DNA from 4 places in the Siminovitchia fortis genome. Region 4 is predicted to be linked to each of the others. Evidence: riboswitches for the same ligand, from Rfam matches in the RefSeq annotation. Region 4 holds a riboswitch; each other region holds the start of a gene.
The links. Region 4 has a riboswitch for S-adenosylmethionine ahead of metK (methionine adenosyltransferase). Riboswitches for the same ligand answer to the same signal wherever they lie in the genome.

Region 1 (5,461 bases), on a different contig from region 4:
TCAATGGTATAAGGACAACAAGCAATATAATGAAGGGAATGGAACGGATGATATTAATAATGGTTCCTGCCACATTTTGCATGAAGCGGTTTTGCCAAAACATCCCTTCGCTTGTGACAAAGAGTGCTATCCCTAAAGGGACTCCGATGACCACCGCAAAAGCGACGGCAATCCCCATCATCCAGGACGTTTCCACGAACGCTTTTCCAAACTCATTTATCATCTCAGGCAACACCGGCAAGCACCTCCAATTGGTTAGTCCGTTTCGTAATGTAGTCAATCGCCTGCTGGACATCTGTATGAGATCCGATCATTTCAATGATCAGCGTTCCAAGGGGACGGTCCTGGATATAGGAAATTTGTCCATGAAGGATATTGGCACTCACGTTGAATTGTTTCAATGTCCCGGAGATGACTGCTTCCTCGGCAGATTCCCCCTGGAAAGTGATTTGTACAATTGGGCCTTTCCTTCCCGCCAATAGTCTTTCAGGCAGCTCCAGCGAATGGACGGTTCGGACAAATTGTTTGGCCAATGGGGTTTTGGGAGCAGCAAAAATGTCATACACCTCGCCAAGCTCAACAACTTTTCCATTTTCCATGACAGCCACCCGGTGGCAAACGTCCTGCACGACTTCCATTTCATGGGTGATCAGCACAACGGTAATTCCAAGGTTCTCATTGATTTTTTTCAACAGCTGTAAAATTGACTTTGTTGTCGTCGGATCCAGAGCCGATGTCGCTTCATCGCATAGGAGGACCTTCGGGTCGTTGGCAAGTGCCCTGGCAATGCCGACCCGCTGTTTCTGTCCTCCGGAAAGCTGGGCTGGATAGTGCCTGCTCCGATCGGAAAGCCCGACCATTTCCAAAAGCTCCGGCACCCGTTTTTGAATTTCCTCTTTCGTTTTTCCGGCTGCTTTTAAAGAAAAGGCCACATTATCAAAAACCGTCTTGGAACTGACTAAATGAAAATGTTGAAAAATCATTCCTATTTTTTGGCGCTCTTTACGCACTTCTTTGTCCGAAAGAGAAGTTAAATCTTTTCCATCAATGAGGATCTTCCCTTCTGTCGGCCTTTCCAGCAAATTCAAGCATCGGAGCAACGTACTTTTACCTGCGCCGCTGTAGCCGATAATGCCGAAAATCTCTCCTTGGCAGATGGTGAAGTTCACATCATCCACCGCTGTCACATCTTCGTACCGCTTTGTGACATGCTGAATGTCGATCATTTATTTGCCCTCCTTCCCCAATTGATATGGAGGTTTCACATACCCTTTAGCATTCTTGTTCGTGTAGTCCAAAAATTCGTCGGACCTATAGGCCTTTTCTAAGGCTTTTGCGAATGGTTTATCTACATCTTCTTTTCTCAACGTTACATAAATTAAATAGCTCTCAGGTGTTTTTTCAATTTCTACGGCTTCATCCAATTTCAACCCCGAAGCCAGTGCATAGTTTCCGTTAATGAAGGCAAAGTCGGTATCTCCCAATGAACGCGGCGTTTGTGCCGGATCAACCGGTTTGATTTTTAAATTAAGCTTATTATCGATAATATCTTTCTCTGAGACCGTTGTTGGCTCGGCATCTTCATTTATTTTAATCAGCCCAAAATCCTCAAGCATGTTAAGCGATCTTGCCAGGTTGGTCGGATCATTCGGCGTAGCAATTGTCGTACCTTCTTTGATATCATCCAGGGATGTATGCTTTTCAGAATAAAGACCAATTGGTGCAGTTGGCACTGCATATGGGGCCACTAAGTCCATATCGTGGTCTTTATTGAACTGCTTCAGGTAATTTCTATTTTGGAATAGGTTGGCATCAATTTCGCCTTCGTTTAGAGCAATGTTTGGTTGAATGTAATCGTTGAACTCGACGATTTTCACTTTGTAGCCCTCTTTTTCAAGGATGGGAATGACCCCTTCTTTTAACTGGTCACTGTATGGTCCCGCTGTTGCACCAATTGTAATTTCTTTCTTTTCCCCACTTGCCGACGAAGTGCCTCCGCAGGCCCCCAAAACGAATAAGCTAAGAATTAAAGTGATATATAGCAATGTTTTCTTCATGTCTTCATTCTCCCTTTTTAACGATGTGTTTTTTCTTTCCAATATTTTCGGATGAAAGGTGCTCTCCCCGATTCTTCTTTAAAGGCTGCATAAGCATCCGGATTTTTCTTGTAATAATTCTGATGCTCCTCTTCCGCTGGGAAGAATGGAGCCGCGGGCAGAATCTTAGTGACAATCGGACGATTGAATTTCCCGCTTGCTTCCAACCTCCTTTTTGACTCTTCCGCAAGGTGTCTTTGTTTTTCCGTATGATAAAAAATGGCAGTTTGATAGGAAGGTCCCCTGCTTCTGAATTGGCCTCCGGCATCTGTAGGATCAATCTGCTGCCAATATAAATCTAATAACTTTTCATATGGAAATAATCGGGAATCAAACAAAATTTGTACTGCTTCCACGTGGCCGGTTGTTCCGGTGCAAACCTCTTCGTACGTCGGGTTCACAATCGTCCCGCCGGTATAGCCGGAAATGACTTGCTCAATTCCAGGCTGTGAGTCAAATGGTTCGATCATGCACCAGAAGCAGCCTCCCGCAAATGTCGCACATTCAAGTTTTGACATGTTCACTTCTCCTCCAATAAAAAAGGCCCCTTGATCAACGCATAAATGCCTGAACCAACTAGCAAAGTTGCGTTGAAATCAAGAGGCCTCCGGTTGTCCGGTCAGCTTCCGTATATAAGATTTTTTTAAGTGACGTATGGCATCCAGCGCTAAAGGACCGTGTTGACTTTTCTTATGTCTCATGCCGGAAACCGCTGTTTTTCAATCCGATTGATCTGAACGATCTTCCCTTCATGCACTGTAATCTGCAATTCACCGAAACGCAAATTGCTCAGTGCTTCCACAATCACTTTCAGCTTCTCATTGTCCACTTTTTCCTTGACACCCATTCCCCTCATCTCCTTTGAAAGTAGTTCCGATATACAAGAAAAAGACCCCTTAACAATAAGAGGTCTCCGCTTTTTAAGAATATAAATCAAGCTTTGCCTCTTATATATCAGATTTGTAAAAAAATCTGCTGGAATTGGCACCGTTTGAATATGAAAAAATATTCAATGGTTGCCGAGGCTTCACTGGGCCAGTCCCTCCACCTCTCTGCATAAGAGTTATGAAAATATGAATTTGTAAATGTAAAATCTATTCTATTCGGAATGGAATGAATTGTCAACCGTATTTTGGTGATTTCTCAAATCAGGACATTGGTCATGCATCCATCAGGGATGATCGTCAAAATTTCCTATCAGATTCTCCGTAATATCCCCCACAACCGGAAGCTTTATCCGTTCCCGCTGATAAGCTTTGATCATAAGCACAATCCACAAGATGAATGTTGTCAAAGAAATAAGCGACTTCAATAGCCAGCCGACAAACGGAACATAGCCGACTCCCAAACCAAGAATCCACAGCGAGACAAAAAGGACAATTGACTGCATTGCATGGAATTTTACAAAAGGACTTTTCTTTTCCAATACAAAGAAAATGATGCCTGTGACAAACGTTCCGAGGTAGCATAGCAGCCCTGCAATATTCTCATCCAGGCCAGTGGATGATTTTGGCGGCACTTCGTTTCCACTGGATTCGATTTCATGTTTATCGTCCAAATTCCTTCCTCCTTTCATAGCTTCATTTGCTTTGAGTATAACAAATCGGACGATCGAAAACTAAGAAAAGTCAGACTTAAATTTCTAATTGCTTCCCCCTTTGCGAAAAATGGCAGGTGGCTGACAAAAACCATTGAAATAAGAATCAAAAAGAAAGCTTTCATAAAAAGGGGCAATTGTCTCAATAATTTTCCATAAACAAAGACGGAGAACGATTGATTATGTTATAATCTATGAAATTATTTTTATTGCAAGGGGTTGCTGGAAAATGGAGTCATGGATCAATATAAAAGACGGTGTGGTCCCTTCCGTATGTTCTTTGGACTGTCCCGATCAGTGCGGGCTGCTTGTCCATAAAAAGGACGGAAAAATTGTAAAAATCGACGGAGATCCGGATCACCCTGTGACAAAAGGGAGCATTTGCAACAAGGTTCGGAATATGGCTGAACGCCTGTATGATTCAAGCCGTTTGAAGACACCGTTAAAACGAGTAGGCCCCAAAGGGGAAGGCAAATTCGAACCAATCAGCTGGGACGAAGCGATTGAAACGATTGCAGGCCGCTGGAAACAATTGATTTCCGCAGAAGGGGCAGAGTCCATTCTTCCATACAGCTTTTATGGGAACATGGGCAGGATCCAATCAGAAGGTATGGACAGGCGTTTCTTCAACCGCCTCGGCGCCAGCCAGCTTGAGCAGACGATCTGCTCTTCGGCAGGAAGCGTCGGTTACAACTACACAATGGGCGGCGGCTTTGGTACCGACCCTGAGGATATGACGGAAACAAAGCTTTTCATTTTCTGGGGAATCAATGCAGCCAGCACAAACATGCACCAGGTAATGATTGCCCAAAAAGCTCGGAAAACAGGAGCAAAGCTCGTTGTCATTGATGTTCATAAAAATCAGACCGGGCGCATGGCGGATTGGTTCATTCCAATCCTTCCGGGAACAGACAGCGCTCTTGCACTCGGAATTATGCATATTTTATTTGAAGAAAACTTGGTGGACCGTGAATTTTTAAAGGAATATACAGTCGGTTATGAGGAACTTGAAAATCATGTGAAATCTTATGACCCAAAAACAGTGTCGGAAATTACTGGAGTACCCGTTGATGATATTTATAAACTCGCACGCATGTATGGCGAAATTTCCCCTTCCATGATCCGGATTGGGAACGGGCTGCAGCATCATGACAACGGCGGAATGATTGTCCGGACCATCTCCTGCCTCCCTGCCCTTACAGGGCAATGGCCGCTAAAAGGCGGCGGTGCCGTCAAATCAAACAGCGGATATTTGGCCTTTAATACAAGGGCGCTGCAACGGCCCGAACTTCGAAAAAAACAGGCTCGGACCATCAATATGATTCAATTGGCTGAAGCCCTGCACGAATCGGAGCAGCCGATCCGTTCGCTCTTCGTATATTGCAGCAACCCTGCCGTCGTTGCTCCAAATGCCGGAAAAGTTCGCAAAGGCCTGGTACGGGAAGATCTTTTTACAGTTGTACACGACCTGTTTCTGACAGAAACCGCAAAATATGCGGATATTGTATTGCCGGCAACTTCATCCTATGAAAATACTGATTTTTATACATCTTATTGGCATCAATATCTCCACTTGCAGGAGCCGGTCATTCCTCCCTATGGGGAAAGCAAGTCAAATTCCGATGTTTTCAGGCTGCTTGCGGAGGCAATGGGTTTTGAGGATCCTGAACTTAAGGTTAGCGATGAAGAACTGATCGAGCAGGCTATAAGTGATGTGGCAAACCCACACTTCCCTGATACCGATCTTGACCAATTGAAGAAAGAGCGA
Region 2 (5,461 bases), on a different contig from region 4:
TTACACCAATCGTTGTTCCGACAACAAACTTTGTGAATGGCAAAATAAAGAACAACAAGATGATGAACGGGACAGACCGTACAATATTTATAAATATATTCAATATACCAAAGACATATTTGTTGCTAAATGCCTTGCCTGGACGTGTAAGAACCAGCATGATCCCGAGTGGAAGACCGATTAAAATCGATATTCCGAGGGAGATTCCAACCATTTGGAAGGTTTGGATGATGGCTTCCCAAATATCAGTGCCCCAGTTATCAAGAAACTCGCTTATTTTTGTCACTTATATTCACACCTTCCACATGAACCTGGTCTTTTTCCAGGTACCGGACCGCTTTATGAATCTCGGCCGTATCTCCTTTTAAATGGACGACCAGCTGTCCGAAAGTTTCATCCTTTAAATGGGTAATGCTTCCTGACAAGATATTCGGATAAATATCAAATTTCTTTGTCACAGTCGCCAAAGCAGGTTCGCCGCTTGAATCCCCGAAGAAGGAAAGGGTGAACACCTGCCCGGTCTGGTTGAGTTTTTCCAGAAGATCATCCGGTATTTTATGAGTAAACAGGCTGCTTACAAATCGCTTCGTAGTTTGGTGCGACGGTGAGGTGAAAATGTCTTTTGTTGCTCCTTCTTCAATGACTTCACCATTTTCCATTACAGCTACGCGGTCACAGATGCGCTGAATGACGTTCATTTCGTGTGTGATGAGCAAAATGGTAATACCGAGATCTTTATTGATTTTCAAAAGCAGGTCGAGAATGGCTTCCGTCGTATCCGGGTCCAAAGCGCTGGTCGCTTCGTCGCTTAAAAGGATTTCGGGTTCAAAAGCAAGCGCGCGGGCGATAGCCACCCGCTGCTTTTGCCCGCCGGAAAGTTCGGAAGGATAGGCATGATATTTTTCATCAAGGCCGACTATTTTTAGGTACTTCACGACTCTTTCTTCCACTTCTTTTTTGCTAAATCCGGAAAGTTTCAGTGGAATGGAAATATTTTCATAAACAGTGGCCGTCTTTAAAAGGTTAAATCCCTGAAAAATCATTCCGATGTTGGTGCGGGCTTCGCGAAGCTTTTTGGTAGACAGTTTTGTTAAATCTGTCCCTTTTACAACTACGGAACCTGCGTCAGGTTTTTCCAATAAATTGACGCAGCGGATCAATGTACTTTTTCCAGCGCCGCTGTATCCGATGACTCCATATATTTCACCTTTTTTAACAGAAAGCGATACATTGTTCAATGCGTGAATCGGACCTTGTTTACCTTGAAATGTCTTAGAGATTCCCGCGAGTTCTATCATGTGTATTGCTCCTTCATGTTTATTTTCAAAAATCCGTGACGGCTGCCTGGTTCAGTTTTCTTACCAAGAGGGAATGACTGATCCTTCGAATGTTTCATCAATATATTGTTTCACTTCATCAGAACGGTAAACATCCCAAAACTTTTGAATCGCTTCGTCATCTTTTGATTCAGGCCTGGCCGCTGCAACATTCACCCATGGAGAGTCGCTTGATTCAATAAAGATGGAATCTTTGGCAGGCTTAAGTCCATGCTCAATCGCAAAGTTCGTATTGATGGCAGCTGCATCAAGCTCCTCCAATTGACGGGGAAGCTGGGAGGCTTCCAATTCTACTAACTCATAATCGTTTTCGTTTTCTTCAACATCCTTGACAGTCGGGGCAGTCCCTGAGCCTTCTTTCAATTTAATTAATCCGGCACTTTCAAACAAAACAAGGGCACGTCCTCCATTTGTAGGATCGTTAGGAAGTCCAATCTTCGCCCCTTTTGGCAGATCTTTAACGTCTTTCACTTTGGATGAGTAAATCCCCATTGGAAAAGTGAGTGCTTTACCTACTTCGACAAGATCCATGTCCCGGTCTTTATTAAACTGCTCCAAATAAGGAATCGTTTGGAATAAGTTGAGATCCAACTCTTTTTCATCTAAAGCGATATTCGGCATAATGTAATCCGTGAACACTTTGACTTCGATATCCAAATCTTGCTTGGCTGCAAGCTCTTTTACTTTTTCCAAAACTTGTTCGTGCGGGCCGGCTGTTACACCAACCGTCAGTTTGCCGTCGTCAAGAAGGCCTTCCGCTTTTTCGCCTTTACTGCCGGCTGCTTCTTTATTGCCACCGCCGCATGCTGCAAGAGCGGCGATTATTAAAATAATTAAACTGGATAATACCCACTTTTTCATGCTGCTTCCCCATTTCAATGTATATTTATCTTTTTAGTCGAGTTTACTGCTATTAATCATCTTCCTATTTTTATTGCCAATACAATTTCTATTTATCGTACCTCCGTGTTCCTCCCTTCAAGATTCCTTATGGAAATCCCTTGTGCATCAAAAAATGCCTCTCGCACAGAGAGGCATGGAAATACACGAAAGTATCACGCACTCTCTTATTTTTCAAAATACAAAGTATTTTGCAGGATTTAGCACCTGTTCCTGTTTTGGTAAAACAAGAATGGTTGCCGGGTTTCACAGGGCCAGTCCCTCCACCGCTCTCAATAAGAGATTTCCAAATGAAATTGTTAAGAATGATAATATACCTATCTAAAAGAAATGTCAATACTGTCTGTTCATTTTTCAGATCTATCTATGATCAAAGGCCCCTTGAAATTTTTTCATAGACCTTTCTTCCATACCGGAAAAACAAGAAAAATACTAACTATTTTTTGTATTATGATTTATAATATGTATGAATATATGTTTTTTTATTTTTATTATATATACTTTAATGCAGGGAGGAGCAGCAAAGTGTCAACTGATGCGAAGAAGAAGGTCCAAGACTATATTGAAGAAAATAAAGATGAACTTGTGGAAGCCATTGTGAAGGCGGTCCAAATTCCGAGCGTGATCGGCGACGAAAATGCTATGGCGGAATATATGAGGAAAAAGTATGAAGAAATCGGATTGAAAGTGGCCGAGGTTCATCCTGAGTATGAAAAGATCCAAAACCATCCTGCTTTTAGCAGCTCTGATTTGCCGTTTGAAGGCAGAAAGAACATTATCGGCATTTGGGAAGGCAATGACGATGCGCCTTCATTAACGTTAAATGGACATATGGATGTTGTTTCACCGGAACCGGTTGAAAATTGGACAAAAGATCCATGGGGCGGCGAGATTGTAGGCAATAAATTGTACGGGCGCGGCTCGGGAGATATGAAAGCCGGGCTTATGGCCAATTGGTTCGCTTTGAAAGCGCTGTTGGACCTGGGAATCAAGCCGAAAGGCAAAGTCCTGCTTCAAAGCGTGATCGAAGAGGAAGCAGGGGGGGCAGGCGGTACACTCTCCTGTTTGGAAGCCGGATATACAACCGACGGTTTTATTGCGACAGAGCCCCATGCTTTGAGATTGACTGTTGCTCATGCCGGGGTCATGTATTTCCGAGTAAGGGTGCTGGGCAAAACAGCTCATGCGGGCATGGCGCATTTGGGCGTGAATGCGATCAGTAAAATGTACAAGGTTTACAATGCACTTGAAGAGCTCGCTGAAAAGAGGGCTAAGGAGGTTTATTTTGAGCTGTTCCATAAAGGTTCCGGCCAATCTGTCCATATGAATCTTGGTACGTTAAAAGGGGGAGACTGGGCATCCAATGTTCCAGGTGAAGCAGTACTTGAATGCCGAATCGGTTTCATCCCATCTGAGACACGCGCCGAAATCAAGGAACTGATTGAAAAGACGGTTCAGGGAGCCGCAAAAGGCGACGAATGGCTCGAAGAGAATCCGCCTGAAGTGGAATGGTACGGCTGGACAACCGAGGCGTGGAATCAGGCCCCTGAAGATCCGTATGTCCAAGCTTTTAAAAAGACGGCGGAAGACGTATTGGGCAAAGAAGTGGAAATTGCCGGACGTGCTGCCGGGAATGATGCACGGTTTACCCAATACTATGGCAAGCCTGGACTTGTGTTTGGACCAAGGTGCTCGAACATGCACGGACCGGACGAATATGTTGAAATCGACAGTGTTATTGAGACAGCGAAGGTGTTTGCTGCACACATTATTGACTGGTGCGGAATTGAAGAAGAATGATTAATACGGAAAACCTCTGATTTTTTGTGTTATGCTCCCCTTTTGGTAGTCAGGTGAAAAGGACAACTTAAAGGGGGCAATTCACATTGTGGCCAGGGGTTTATTGAATTAGATTTTCGCTGAGAGTATTGCTTTGCTTAAAATATAAAGATTCTTGCCCAAGTTCGAGGATTGCAGCATCTTCGGTAAGGAATGCCGCGCATACCTGCCCAAATAGGAGGGATGGCGGCATCTTCGGTAAGGAATCCCGTGTATACTTGCCCAATTAGAAGGGATAGCGGCATCTACGGTAAGGGATCCCGTGTATACTTGCCCGATTAGGAGGGATGGCGGCATCTTCGGTAAGGAAAGCCGCACATACCTGCCCAAATAGGAGGGATAGCGCGATCTTTGGTAAGGAATGCTACACATTCCTTACCGTTGATTCCTTTCAACAGGAGGCCTTTAAAGAAGCTCACCTAGGTACTGATTTAAAGAAAAGTTTTAAAGGCGAAAACCACGGCTGCTCCGAATGCCATTGCGATCACAAGCTTTAATGCTTGTTTCATCTTGAATGCCTCCTCTGATTTTTAATCCACCATCCGCTTGCGAAAGACCACAACGGTCAGAGCGGAAATGACAATGGTCCAAATAACGATAATCACCAAGTTTAATAGAATATCTGTAAAGCCTGCTTTATTTTCCACGTTTTTCGCAATTTCAAGCAGTTGGACGTTTGGCAGGTATTCGGCTGCTTTTAAAATGGGATATTTTTCCGCCAATGCGTTGATAAATGTTCCGAATGAAAAAACGAGCATGAATGGAAGAATCAGGACGGAAGCCTCCATAACCGATTTTGCATACAGGCCTAATAATGTCCCCAAGCCCAGATAAAAAAGCGATGACAGAATGATTGCGACAGCCACAATTCCAATATTCTTAGGGCTATAATCTAATAAGAAAGCACTTAATGCGATGACAAAAATAGTAAAAAGGAAAGATAATAAGCTTTTTCCGCATAGAATCTCTGCGGTGGTTGCCGGTGACAGCATCAATCCCCTCAATGTGTTCTTCTCTTTTTCCTCGGCAATCAGGCAGCATTGAACAAAGGCTGCAACCATGACGAGTACCAAGTTAAAAACCATGTAATGTGTTTCAATGGAATCGACACCCATACGGCCATAAAAAGCGGCCAGAATCGGCGGCAAAAATATGACGCAGGATACAGCCAAATTCCGTGAAAAATCCTTGTAATCCTTTATTAAAATTGCATTCACACGTCTCCAAGAAAATGTCATGCCAATTTCCTCCCTGTCACTTGTATGAAAATATCTCCTAACGTTGGTTCATTCGAATGAATTCTTGCCACTTGATCTGTTTTCATCAATTCAAATAGCTGCTGTGCGCCCTCTGCACCTATCGGAACGACAATCTTCTGATCATTT
Region 3 (5,461 bases), on a different contig from region 4:
GGCACATGTACCGGCGAGCATGGTGTTGGCCTTGGAAAAATTGATTTTCAAAGGGAAGAACACGGGGAAGCAATGGAAATCATGCTGGCATTAAAGCGTACATTGGACCCCAACCAAATATTGAACCCGGGAAAAATTTTCCCGAAAGAATAGGAAAAAGCGGTTTGATCAGATCCGATCGAACCGCTTTTCAAAGTCTTTTTATTGATTAAATAACCCCTTGGACAATCATCGCATCAGCCACTTTTGTAAATCCGGCGATGTTCGCACCGGCAACAAGGTTGCCGCTCATGCCGTATTTATCAGCAGCTTCGACGCTGTTTCGATAAATATCAACCATGATTTTCTTAAGTTCTGCATCGACTTTTTCAAGTGACCATGCAATACGGGAGCTGTTTTGCGCCATTTCAAGGGCTGAAACTGCTACCCCGCCTGCATTGGATGCTTTTCCTGGTGCATAGAGGATGTCGTTTTTAAGGAAGACTTCAGCCGCATCATGAGTTGTCGGCATGTTTGCTCCTTCACCGACTGCCTTTACGCCGTTAGCTACAAGAGTTTTTGCAGCTTTTTTGTCAAGCTCATTTTGAGTAGCGCAAGGAAGTGCGATATCACAAGGAATAGTCCAGATGCCTTCGCTTCCCTCAATATATTTTGCATGAGGATGTTCGTTGACATACTCGGAAATTCTGGATCTCTCGACTTCCTTCAAGTGTTTCAGTGTATCAAGGCAAATGCCTTTTTCATCATAGATGTATCCGTTGGAGTCACTGCAGGCAACGACCTTAGCCCCATACTCCTGTGCTTTTTCAATCGCATAGATGGATACATTTCCGGATCCGGATACGATGACCGTTTGGCCTTCAAAGCTCATGCCCTTGTCTTTTAACATTTCATCGACAAAATAAACGAGTCCATATCCTGTTGCTTCAGTTCTGCCGAGGCTTCCGCCATAACCGATGCCTTTTCCGGTAAGAACCCCTGCATCGTAATGCCCGGCAATTCTTCTGTATTGACCGAAAAGATAACCGATTTCCCTAGCTCCTACCCCGATATCACCTGCAGGAACGTCAATGCCGGAGCCGATATATTTGCTTAATTCGGTCATGAAGCTTTGTGTAAATCTCATGATTTCCGCATCTGATTTTCCTTTTGGGTCAAAATCCGATCCGCCTTTGCCGCCGCCAATCGCCTGGTTCGTCAAAGCGTTCTTAAAAACTTGTTCAAATCCCAAGAACTTGATGATGCTCGCATTAACGGAAGGATGAAATCTGAGTCCGCCTTTGTAAGGTCCAAGAGTACCATTGAATTGAACGCGGAATCCGCGGTTAACTCTCACTTTCCCTTTATCGTCCACCCAAGGTACCCGGAAGGAAATCATGCGTTCCGGTTCTACGATTCTTTCTAATATTCCGTTTTCCATATACTTTGGATTTTTCACTAATACGGGAAGAAGAGAGTGGAAAATTTCTTGGACAGCCTGGAGGAATTCAGGTTCGTTCGCATTGCGTTCTTTTACTGTATCATACACACTTTTAATATATTTTTTGGCTGTTTGCAATTTATGAGCTTCCATTTCCATAATCATTGCCATTTATTATCACTCCCATTCACCTGTATTTGATTTTCAAAAAATTTCCACGTCCTGAAACTTGGTACAATTCATTCTATCCTTTACAATTAATCTATACAATATGGATTTGAGATAAATTTGATGCCTTTTTGATATCAATCGATGAAAAAGGGGGAATTCGCTGATGGAATTAAGACAAATCCAGTATTTTATCGAAGTGGCCCATAGAGAGCATATGACAGAAGCAGCAGAAGCCTTGCACGTTGCCCAGTCTGCTGTCAGCCGGCAAATCGTCAACCTGGAAGCGGAGTTGGGGGTCGACCTGTTTATTCGGGAAGGGCGGAACATCCGCCTGACTCACGTTGGAAAAATGTTTTTGGAAAAGATGGAGACCGCCATGGATTTGATTCATGAAGCAAAAAGAGAAATCGAGGAACAGCTGGACCCCGAACGCGGGACAGTCCGAATCGGATTTCCCAGCAGCCTGGCGGCATCGTTGCTTCCAACCGTCATCTCCGCTTTTCGAAAAGGCCATCCCTTTGTCAATATCCAGCTTCACCAAGACTCATACCGCCATTTGGTGGAACAGGTCGTAATAGGAGATATTGATTTGGCTTTGCTTGGGCCGGTCCCTAAAAATGATGCAAGGGTGACAAGTGAAATTTTATTTGTGGAAAACCTCGTAGCCCTGCTTTACGCAAAACATCCGCTTGCTTCAAGAAAGTCCCTGCAGTTGGATGAACTCCGAAATGATCCGTTCATTTTATCCCCTAAAGGATATATACTGCAAAATATCGTTGAAAATGCCTGCCGGCAATACGGTTTTGAGCCGCAAGTCTCTTTTGAAGGAAAAGACATTGATGCCATCAAAGGACTGGTCGCTGCAGGTCTTGGGGTCACTTTACTCCCGGAAATTACTCTTGTGGACAGCCTTCCACGTACAACAGTCAAGATCCCGCTTGCCGAACAGAATGTTACCCGGACGGTAGGAATGATCATTCCGAACAATCGGAAGCTGATGCCGACGGAGCTCCTTTTTCATAAATTCCTGAAAGACTTCTTCCGTACATTGAGCGGCTTTCAGTAGAGATTTGAATGAAATATTGAAACGTTTCTCTTTTAATTGTTGACAGGATTTTGATAAGTATGTATAATCCTATTTAACTTAACAGAGCAGGAATATGAGTATTGACCGGTCAACCGGAGATACAGCCTTTTTGTAAAAAGGATTGTATCTCCGGTTTTATTTTGCTTTGAAGAGTTGCTAAAACAAAATTGTATATACAGTTTTTTTTCTTATCCAGAGAGGTTGAGGGATTGGCCCTGTGACGCCTCAGCAACCACCGTGTCAAAACGGAAAGGTGCTAAATCCAACAAGTTGCTTGCGACTTGAAAGATGAGAAGAAACCTAGTGATTTTATTGGGTCTTCTTCTTGTGGGAAGGCCCTTTTTGTTTGTAGAGGATGTTCAAAAAGCACCAAATGATAAGCGTCGAATCTCTTCGTTGGCTTGTTTCTCCACTGCTCACGTATATAATGCATACGTTCCGCTGCTCGGCAGGCTCAAGCGGCGACATCCTGTCGCTTCGCCTGCACTAGGACGTCCTGTCCGTCGAAACTACGCCGCCTCGATATTCTTGCGACGCACACGACGTGCTAGTGTCGACGTTGCCACACGATGTGGCGCACTTAGTCGACCTTCTAATTTGGCACTTTTTGAACACGTACTTGTAAAAAGGCCTTCCAATCATGAAAGGAAGGAGAATGAAAATGTCGTCTGTACCATTAAAGAAAGAAACACTGCTTGCCCAAGTCGGGAATGACAGAGATGAACCGAATGGTGCGATTAGTACGCCAATCTATTTATCAGCGCCCTACCGGCATCATGAGATTGGATTGTTGAAGGGCTACGATTACATCCGCACAAGTAACCCGACGCGTGAGGTATTGGAAAACGCCATCGCCAAATTGGAAAAGGGCGATCGGGGTTTTGCCTGCAGTTCCGGAATGAGTGCGGTGCAATTGGCATTTTCCTTATTTAAATCAGGAGACCATATTGTCGCTTCAAGGGATTTGTACGGTGGGTCTTACCGGTTGTTTGAATGGCTTTCCCAGCAGTATCAATTGGAATTTTCGTATTGGGATCCGGAAGAAAATGAGGTGGAAGGGCTGATTCGGAAAAACACAAAAGGCCTGTTCATTGAAACGCCCACCAATCCATTGATGACTGAAACAGATTTGAAACTTGCTGCGGAGACGGCTAAAAAATACGGATTGTTGCTCATCGTGGATAATACGTTTTATACGCCTCTCCTTCAAAGGCCCATCGAATTGGGGGCCGATGTAGTCATACACAGCGCGACCAAATATTTGGGCGGACATAATGATCTGCTCGCCGGATTAGTAGTATCAGCTAACCCGGAGCAGAGCGACCGGCTGTTTGATTTCCATAATTCCTGCGGAGCAGTTTTGCCGCCATTTGATTGTTGGCTCTTAATCAGAGGTATGAAAACATTGGCTTTGCGCATGGAGCGGCATGAGAAGAATGCGAAGGAAATTTATTCATTTCTGTCCGGGCACCCACTGGTGGATCAGGTGTATTATCCGCGAAAAGGCGGCATGGTCAGCTTTGAAATCGCAAGGGAAGCATGGGTTGCGCCATTTCTGAAAGCTTTAAAGCTATTCACCTTTGCGGAGAGTCTGGGAGGGGTTGAAAGCTTAATCACATACCCGGCCACCCAAACTCATGCCGATGTACCAGAAGAAACAAGAACAAGCTATGGACTCAGCAATCGCCTTCTGCGCGTATCCGTAGGCATCGAGCATGCGGATGATCTGATTGAGGATTTGGCACAGGCCTTCAATCAATTGAAGGAGCCGGCACCGGGAATAAAAGGGCAGGGAGGTGCTGAAGCTGAGCCTGTTAGATAGTTTGAAAGGGCGGATCTTAATTGGCGACGGGGCCACAGGAACGCTGCTTTATTCATACGGAGTGGACCGCTGCTTTGAGGAGTTGAATCTGACACATCCCAATGAAGTTATATATACCCACAAAGAATATATCAAGGCCGGGGCGGATCTTATCCAAACAAACACCTACGGCGCCAATTATATCAAGCTTTCAAGATATGGATTGGAAGAACGGGTGAAAGAGATTAACAGCGCAGCTGTAAGAATCGCCAGGAAAGCAGCTGGCAAAGAAACCTATGTTGTCGGATCGATCGGCGGAATCCACGGGGCGAGGTTCCATAATGAATTGGAAGAAGAGATTAAGAGAAGCTTCAGGGAACAGCTTTATTGTCTGCTTCTTGAAGGCGTGGATGGCCTGCTGCTCGAGACCTATTATGACCTGGATGAATTGACCACCGTTTTGAAAATTGCCCGTGAAGTGACGGACCTGCCGATTATCACCAATGTTTCGATGCATGAACCCGGCGTTTTGGAAAATGGGGTGCTGCTGTCAGAAGCTTTTGCCCGCCTTGAGGATTTGGGAGCAGATGTCGTAGGCGTAAATTGCCGATTGGGCCCTTATCATGTGTTAAAGGCGCTGGAGACCACACCGATTCCTGAGAAAGCTTTTTTATCTGCGTATCCGAACTCCAGCCTTCCCGAATACCGGGATGGAAGATTGTTGTATAAATCGGAGCCGGATTATTTTAAAAAGTTCGCGCGTTTCTTCCGCAATGAGGGCGTACGGTTAATGGGCGGCTGCTGCGGAACCACGCCGGAACATATCAAAGCCCTGAAGGAAGGAATCAAGGGGCTGGAACCCATTACGGAAAAGAAGGTAAAAAGTGAGGCCAGGATTGAGATAAGCGAAACAAAACAGCATGACGAATGTACCATATTTGAAAAGGTGAAGACAAAGCGTTCAATCATTGTAGAACTGGAT
Region 4 (5,461 bases):
GTCCGTTTCGCTGTTTTTAATGATATCCTTCGCCCAGTCATACATTTCATCCTTCAGCCAGTGACGGATCGGCACCGGGAAGCCGAGCTTCTTGCGGTTCAACACATGGTCCGGGACAATTCCTTCCGCCGCTTTTCTCAAAACATATTTTGTTGTTCCGTTTGCGGTTTTGAGGCTCGTTGGAATTGTGGAAGCCAATTCGAATACCTTTATATCAAGGAATGGCACCCTGAGTTCGAGTGAGTGAGCCATCGTCATCCGGTCCGCTTTCAGTAAAATATCGCCTCTCATCCAAGTGTGGATATCGATAAACTGCATCCGTTCAACAGGGGCATATCCTGCCGATTCTGCATAAAGCGGCTTTGTCACATCAAGATAGCTGATATCAGGATGGAAATGATTTAACAATTCTTTTTTCTCGTCTTCCAAAAACATTTTTGCGTTTCCGATATAGCGCTCTTCCATCGGTGTTACACCGCGCTCAATAAAGCTTTTTCCTTTAACGCCTTCAGGCAATGTTTTGGCGAGCGACCTCAAAAGAGCCTTGCCCACTTCCGGAATTTTATCGAACATTTCAAGAGATTGCGGCTCCCTGTAAATATTATATCCGCCAAAAAGCTCATCTGCTCCTTCTCCTGAAAGAACGACCGTTACATGCTTCCTTGCTTCTCTTGCAACAAAATAGAGCGGTACGCAGGCAGGATCAGCGAGAGGATCATCCGCATGCCACATAATTTTAGGCAGCTCTTGCATGTATTCCTCCGGGCTGATCACATAGCTGATATTTTCAACGCCAAGCCTGTCAGCTGTCTCTTTTGCTACATCAATTTCGCTGAAGCCGTCGCGTTCAAACCCGACCGAGAATGTTTTAATGTTCGGATGGAACTGTTTAGCAATTGAAACGATGATGGAAGAATCGATTCCGCCGGAAAGGAATGAACCGACCGGCACATCACTGCGCATATGGATATTGACCGAGTCAAACAAAACATCCCTGATTTCCTTGATGAAATCTTCTTCGGGCTTATGCTGGACCGGCTTAAAGTTTGCTCTCCAGTAGCGGTTAATGTTCATGGATTCGCCCGGTTTTTTCGTAAAATAATGGCCGGGCTCAAGCTTCTTAATATGGCGGGTCATCGTTTCCGGCTCCGGAACAAACTGATAGGTCATATATTGCTGAAGAGCTTCGGTATTCAGTTCTTTTTTATCCATGGCAAGCAGGATGCTTTTCTTTTCTGATGCAAAAAACGAACGGTCTTCTTCCTCTATATAAAAGAAAGGCTTGATTCCAAACGGATCCCTTGCTCCGAACAATTCCTGTTCTTCCTTATCCCAAATCAAAAAGGCAAACATGCCGCGTAGTTTTTCCACGGCTTTTTCTTTTAAATCACTGAACAAAGCGATAATGACTTCAGTATCTGAGTCTGTTTCAAATGTGTATCCTTTTTTTGCCAGCTCTTCACGAAGCTCGACAAAGTTATATACTTCTCCATTAAAAATAATCCAATAGCGCTCGTTTTCATAAGAAAGCGGCTGGCTTCCGCTCTCAATATCGATGATGCTCAGCCTGCGGAAGCCGAACTGGACATATTCATCCTGAAAATATCCTTCATCATCAGGTCCGCGGTGAGTGATAATATTGTTCATTTGCTGAAACTTTTGGTCAGTCTTTGCTTCTTCTCTTGCATGATGATGCATGCACCCGATAAAACCGCACATGTAAGTGTCACCTACTTAATAAGATTCAAGCGTTGTGAGTATAATCTGCACACCTTTTTTATATTATCATTATTTGCCTCACTTTGGCAGTTTTATTGCGATAAATTTAGAAAAACGTAAGCGAACTCTGATTAGAAAAGTGGAAGATGTCTGATTAGCGGATTTTCGGAAGGCATTCCGGGTCTATGACTACCGAACATGCGGTCAAACCCGATACTCGGGAGGTATTGCGGGTCTATGCCTACCGAACATGCGATCAAACCTGATACTCGGAAGGCATTCCGGGGCTATGACTACCGAACATGCGATCAAACCTGATACTCGGGAGGCATTGCAGGTCTTTACTGCAAAAATAGGGGTACCCAAGAATTGCAAGCCTTCCATTCAAAAAGCGAAGATGCCGATCGCACCTTCGCCTTTTTCTTTAAATTGATGTAGAGCGGATCAGCGCCTCCGCTTTGTCCGTTCTTTCCCATGGCAGATCAATATCCGTACGGCCAAAATGGCCATATGCCGCTGTCTGGCGGTAAATCGGCCTGCGCAGATCGAGCATGAGGATGATGCCGGCCGGACGAAGGTCGAAGTTTTCCCTGATGGCCTTCACAAGCTTTTCTTCCGAAACTTTTCCTGTACCAAAAGTGTCGACCGAAATGGAAACAGGCTGCGCAACACCGATCGCATAGGCAAGCTGCACTTCGCATTTATCGGCAAGTCCTGCTGCTACAATGTTTTTGGCAACGTAGCGAGCAGCATAGGCAGCAGAGCGGTCAACTTTAGTGGGGTCCTTTCCTGAGAAAGCTCCTCCGCCATGGCGGGCATATCCGCCATACGTATCAACAATAATTTTTCTTCCTGTCAGCCCCGCATCACTTTGCGGGCCGCCGATTACAAAGCGTCCGGTCGGATTAATGAAGTATTTCGTTTCATCATCAAGCAGTTCCGCAGGCACGACAGGTTTGATGACATGTTCCTTAATATCCGCTTTGATCTGCTCAAGTTCGACTTCAGGGTGATGCTGAGTGGACAAAACGATCGTATCAATTCGCACCGGTTGGTTATTTTCGTCATATTCAATAGTGACTTGGGTTTTTCCATCAGGCCTTAAATAAGAAAGAATGGATTCTTTCCGCACATGGGCCAGCCTTCTTGAAAGTTTATGAGAAAGTGAAATAGGCAGCGGCATAAGCTCCTCGGTCTCATTGCACGCAAAACCGAACATGAGGCCCTGGTCCCCTGCACCGATCGCCTCGATTTCCTCTTCGCTCATATTCCCCTCTCTTGCTTCAAGAGCCGTGTTCACTCCTGCTGCTATATCAGGAGACTGCTCGTCGATGGATGTGATGACCGCACACGTTTCAGCATCAAATCCATATTTCGCACGTGTATAACCGATTTCTTTAATTGTGTCACGGACAATCTTCGGAATATCCACGTAAGTCGTCGTCGTAATTTCTCCGGCAACGAGCACCAGCCCTGTAGTCACGGATGTTTCACAGGCAACCCGGGCATTGGGATCTTCTTTAAGAATCGCATCCAATATCGCATCAGATATTTGATCACAAATCTTATCCGGATGTCCTTCTGTAACAGACTCTGAGGTAAATAAATGCCGAATTTTAGACATCAAAGCTCCTCCTTTTGGTGCGTGTTCAAAAAGCTGCCAAACAAGCCAACAAAGAGATTCGCCGCTCATCATTTGGATTTTTTGAACAACCTCTTTTACAGTGATAAAATAATTTTATACATTCAACGGTACTCTGTCCTTTTTATAGAAGCACATTTGATTAAAATAAAAAACCTTTCCTGACATGAAGTTGAGGAAAGGTTTAGTTGATGTGTTCCGAGCCTTTCACTCTTATCGCCCAAGGCTTTTCGCCTTGCTACAGGTAAGCACCTTTCCGTCTGCAAAGCAGGACGGCAGGTTGCCGGGCTTCAAAGGACCTGTTTCCTCCGCCATCTCAGGATAAGAGTATCCGTTCAACTCAAAATCATAACTTACATCATAAATCAATGTCAACCGGGAAAGTTAAGAAATAGGCTTATTTTTACCATTCCCTTCAAAAATAAAATCCATTTAGTCAAATCCTGTTCAAGAAATAATGCAAAATTAGTATAGACTAATCAATTAAATGTGTTATACTATTTCTCAAGTAAACGTAAAGTTAAATATTTAAACAAAGGAAGGGTAAACATATGAGTTCAGTAGGCATCAAAAGCGAATTAGCGCAATTATTGAACGGACAGAACGTTCATACGCAGTTATCAGTACCACAGCTTGTCGAGAAGGTCCTGAGCCGTAAAGAAGGGGTTCTGACAACTTCTGGTGCCGTTCGTGCCGAAACTGGTAAATATACAGGCCGCTCCCCTGAAGACAAATTCATCGTTGATGAACCGTCTGTCACAGACAAGATCGATTGGGGTTCTGTGAACCAGCCGATTTCATCTGAGGTATTTGAAAAACTGTATTCAAAAGTTGTTTCCTACTTACAGGAAAGGGAAGAAATCTTCGTATTTAAAGGATTTGCAGGTGCTGATGAAAAATACCGCCTGCCGATTCAGGTCATCAACGAATATGCCTGGCACAACTTGTTTGCCCACCAATTGTTCATCCGCCCTACCGGCGAAGAATTGGCTGACCATGAATCGAAATTCACTGTCATCTCTGCACCCGGGTTTAAAGCAGATCCTGCAGTTGACGGTACAAAATCAGAAACATTCATCATCGTCTCATTCGAGCGCCGTATCGTATTGATCGGCGGTACAGAATATGCAGGCGAAATGAAAAAATCCATTTTCTCCGTCATGAACTACGAACTTCCGGAGGCGGATATTTTATCCATGCACTGCTCCGCGAACGTTGGCGCTGAAGGCGATGTCGCCCTCTTCTTCGGACTGTCCGGAACAGGTAAAACAACCCTTTCAGCCGATCCGAACCGCCGCTTGATCGGCGATGACGAGCACGGCTGGTCTCCAAACGGCGTTTTTAACGTCGAAGGCGGATGCTATGCAAAAACAGCAGGATTATCTTACGAAAAAGAACCGCAAATCTATAATGCCATCACATTCGGCTCTGTTTTGGAAAATGTCATTGTCGATCCGGAATCACGCGAGCCTCTTTATGATGACACATCACTGACTGAAAATACAAGGGCTGCATACCCAATCCAAGCCATCGACAATATCGTGGAACCAAGCATTGCGGGACATCCATCTGTCATCGTATTCTTGACAGCTGACGCATTCGGAGTATTGCCTCCAATCAGCAAGCTGACAAAAGAGCAGGCAATGTACCACTTCCTTAGCGGTTTCACATCCAAGCTTGCCGGAACAGAGCGCGGAGTCACTTCACCTGAAGCAACATTCTCCACATGCTTCGGTGCACCGTTCCTGCCTCTTCCTGCAGCACGTTATGCAGAAATGCTCGGTAAGAAAATCGATGAGCACGGCGTTCAAGTTTTCCTCGTCAACACTGGCTGGACCGGGGGCTCATACGGCGTAGGCAAGAGAATGAATCTTGCTTACACTCGTGCCATGGTTCAGGCTGCTTTAAACGGCGAGCTTGATAACGTGGAAACAGCGAAAGATGAAGTATTCGGCCTTTCCATTCCGCTTCACGTACCAGGTGTACCTGACGAAGTATTGCAGCCGATCAAAACATGGGACGACAAAGATGCATACAGAGCAAAAGCAAAAGAACTTGCAGGAAAATTCAAAGATAACTTCAAAAAGTTTGACCATGTCG

Region 1: it holds a riboswitch for S-adenosylmethionine, as region 4 does, so the genes downstream of both, FS666_RS08605 (YezD family protein) here and metK (methionine adenosyltransferase) in region 4, are expected to answer to the same signal.
Region 2: it holds a riboswitch for S-adenosylmethionine, as region 4 does, so the genes downstream of both, FS666_RS05300 (MetQ/NlpA family ABC transporter substrate-binding protein) here and metK (methionine adenosyltransferase) in region 4, are expected to answer to the same signal.
Region 3: it holds a riboswitch for S-adenosylmethionine, as region 4 does, so the genes downstream of both, FS666_RS03030 (aminotransferase class I/II-fold pyridoxal phosphate-dependent enzyme) here and metK (methionine adenosyltransferase) in region 4, are expected to answer to the same signal.

What each region holds. Positions count from the first base shown of each region.
Region 1 is NZ_VEKZ01000019.1:41,964-47,424, reverse strand. It holds gene FS666_RS08625 (methionine ABC transporter permease) at 1-223, opposite strand, end outside; gene FS666_RS08620 (methionine ABC transporter ATP-binding protein) at 225-1,226, opposite strand; gene FS666_RS08615 (MetQ/NlpA family ABC transporter substrate-binding protein) at 1,227-2,057, opposite strand; gene msrA (peptide-methionine (S)-S-oxide reductase MsrA) at 2,075-2,614, opposite strand; gene FS666_RS08605 (YezD family protein) at 2,794-2,943, opposite strand; SAM riboswitch class I at 3,041-3,159, opposite strand; gene FS666_RS08600 (DUF4870 domain-containing protein) at 3,268-3,654, opposite strand; gene FS666_RS08595 (molybdopterin oxidoreductase family protein) at 3,923-5,461, shown strand, end outside.
Region 2 is NZ_VEKZ01000010.1:6,914-12,374, reverse strand. It holds gene FS666_RS05310 (methionine ABC transporter permease) at 1-286, opposite strand, end outside; gene FS666_RS05305 (methionine ABC transporter ATP-binding protein) at 261-1,298, opposite strand; gene FS666_RS05300 (MetQ/NlpA family ABC transporter substrate-binding protein) at 1,359-2,198, opposite strand; SAM riboswitch class I at 2,402-2,519, opposite strand; gene FS666_RS05295 (ArgE/DapE family deacylase) at 2,763-4,037, shown strand; gene FS666_RS05290 (ABC transporter permease) at 4,607-5,314, opposite strand; gene FS666_RS05285 (ABC transporter ATP-binding protein) at 5,311-5,461, opposite strand, start outside.
Region 3 is NZ_VEKZ01000005.1:32,285-37,745, reverse strand. It holds gene FS666_RS03045 (FAD-binding oxidoreductase) at 1-153, shown strand, start outside; gene gdhA (NADP-specific glutamate dehydrogenase) at 209-1,585, opposite strand; gene gltC (glutamate biosynthesis transcriptional regulator GltC) at 1,755-2,657, shown strand; SAM riboswitch class I at 2,864-2,973, shown strand; gene FS666_RS03030 (aminotransferase class I/II-fold pyridoxal phosphate-dependent enzyme) at 3,340-4,500, shown strand; gene FS666_RS03025 (bifunctional homocysteine S-methyltransferase/methylenetetrahydrofolate reductase) at 4,484-5,461, shown strand, end outside.
Region 4 is NZ_VEKZ01000045.1:3,163-8,623, reverse strand. It holds gene asnB (asparagine synthase (glutamine-hydrolyzing)) at 1-1,719, opposite strand, end outside; gene metK (methionine adenosyltransferase) at 2,144-3,343, opposite strand; SAM riboswitch class I at 3,572-3,689, opposite strand; gene pckA (phosphoenolpyruvate carboxykinase (ATP)) at 3,913-5,461, shown strand, end outside.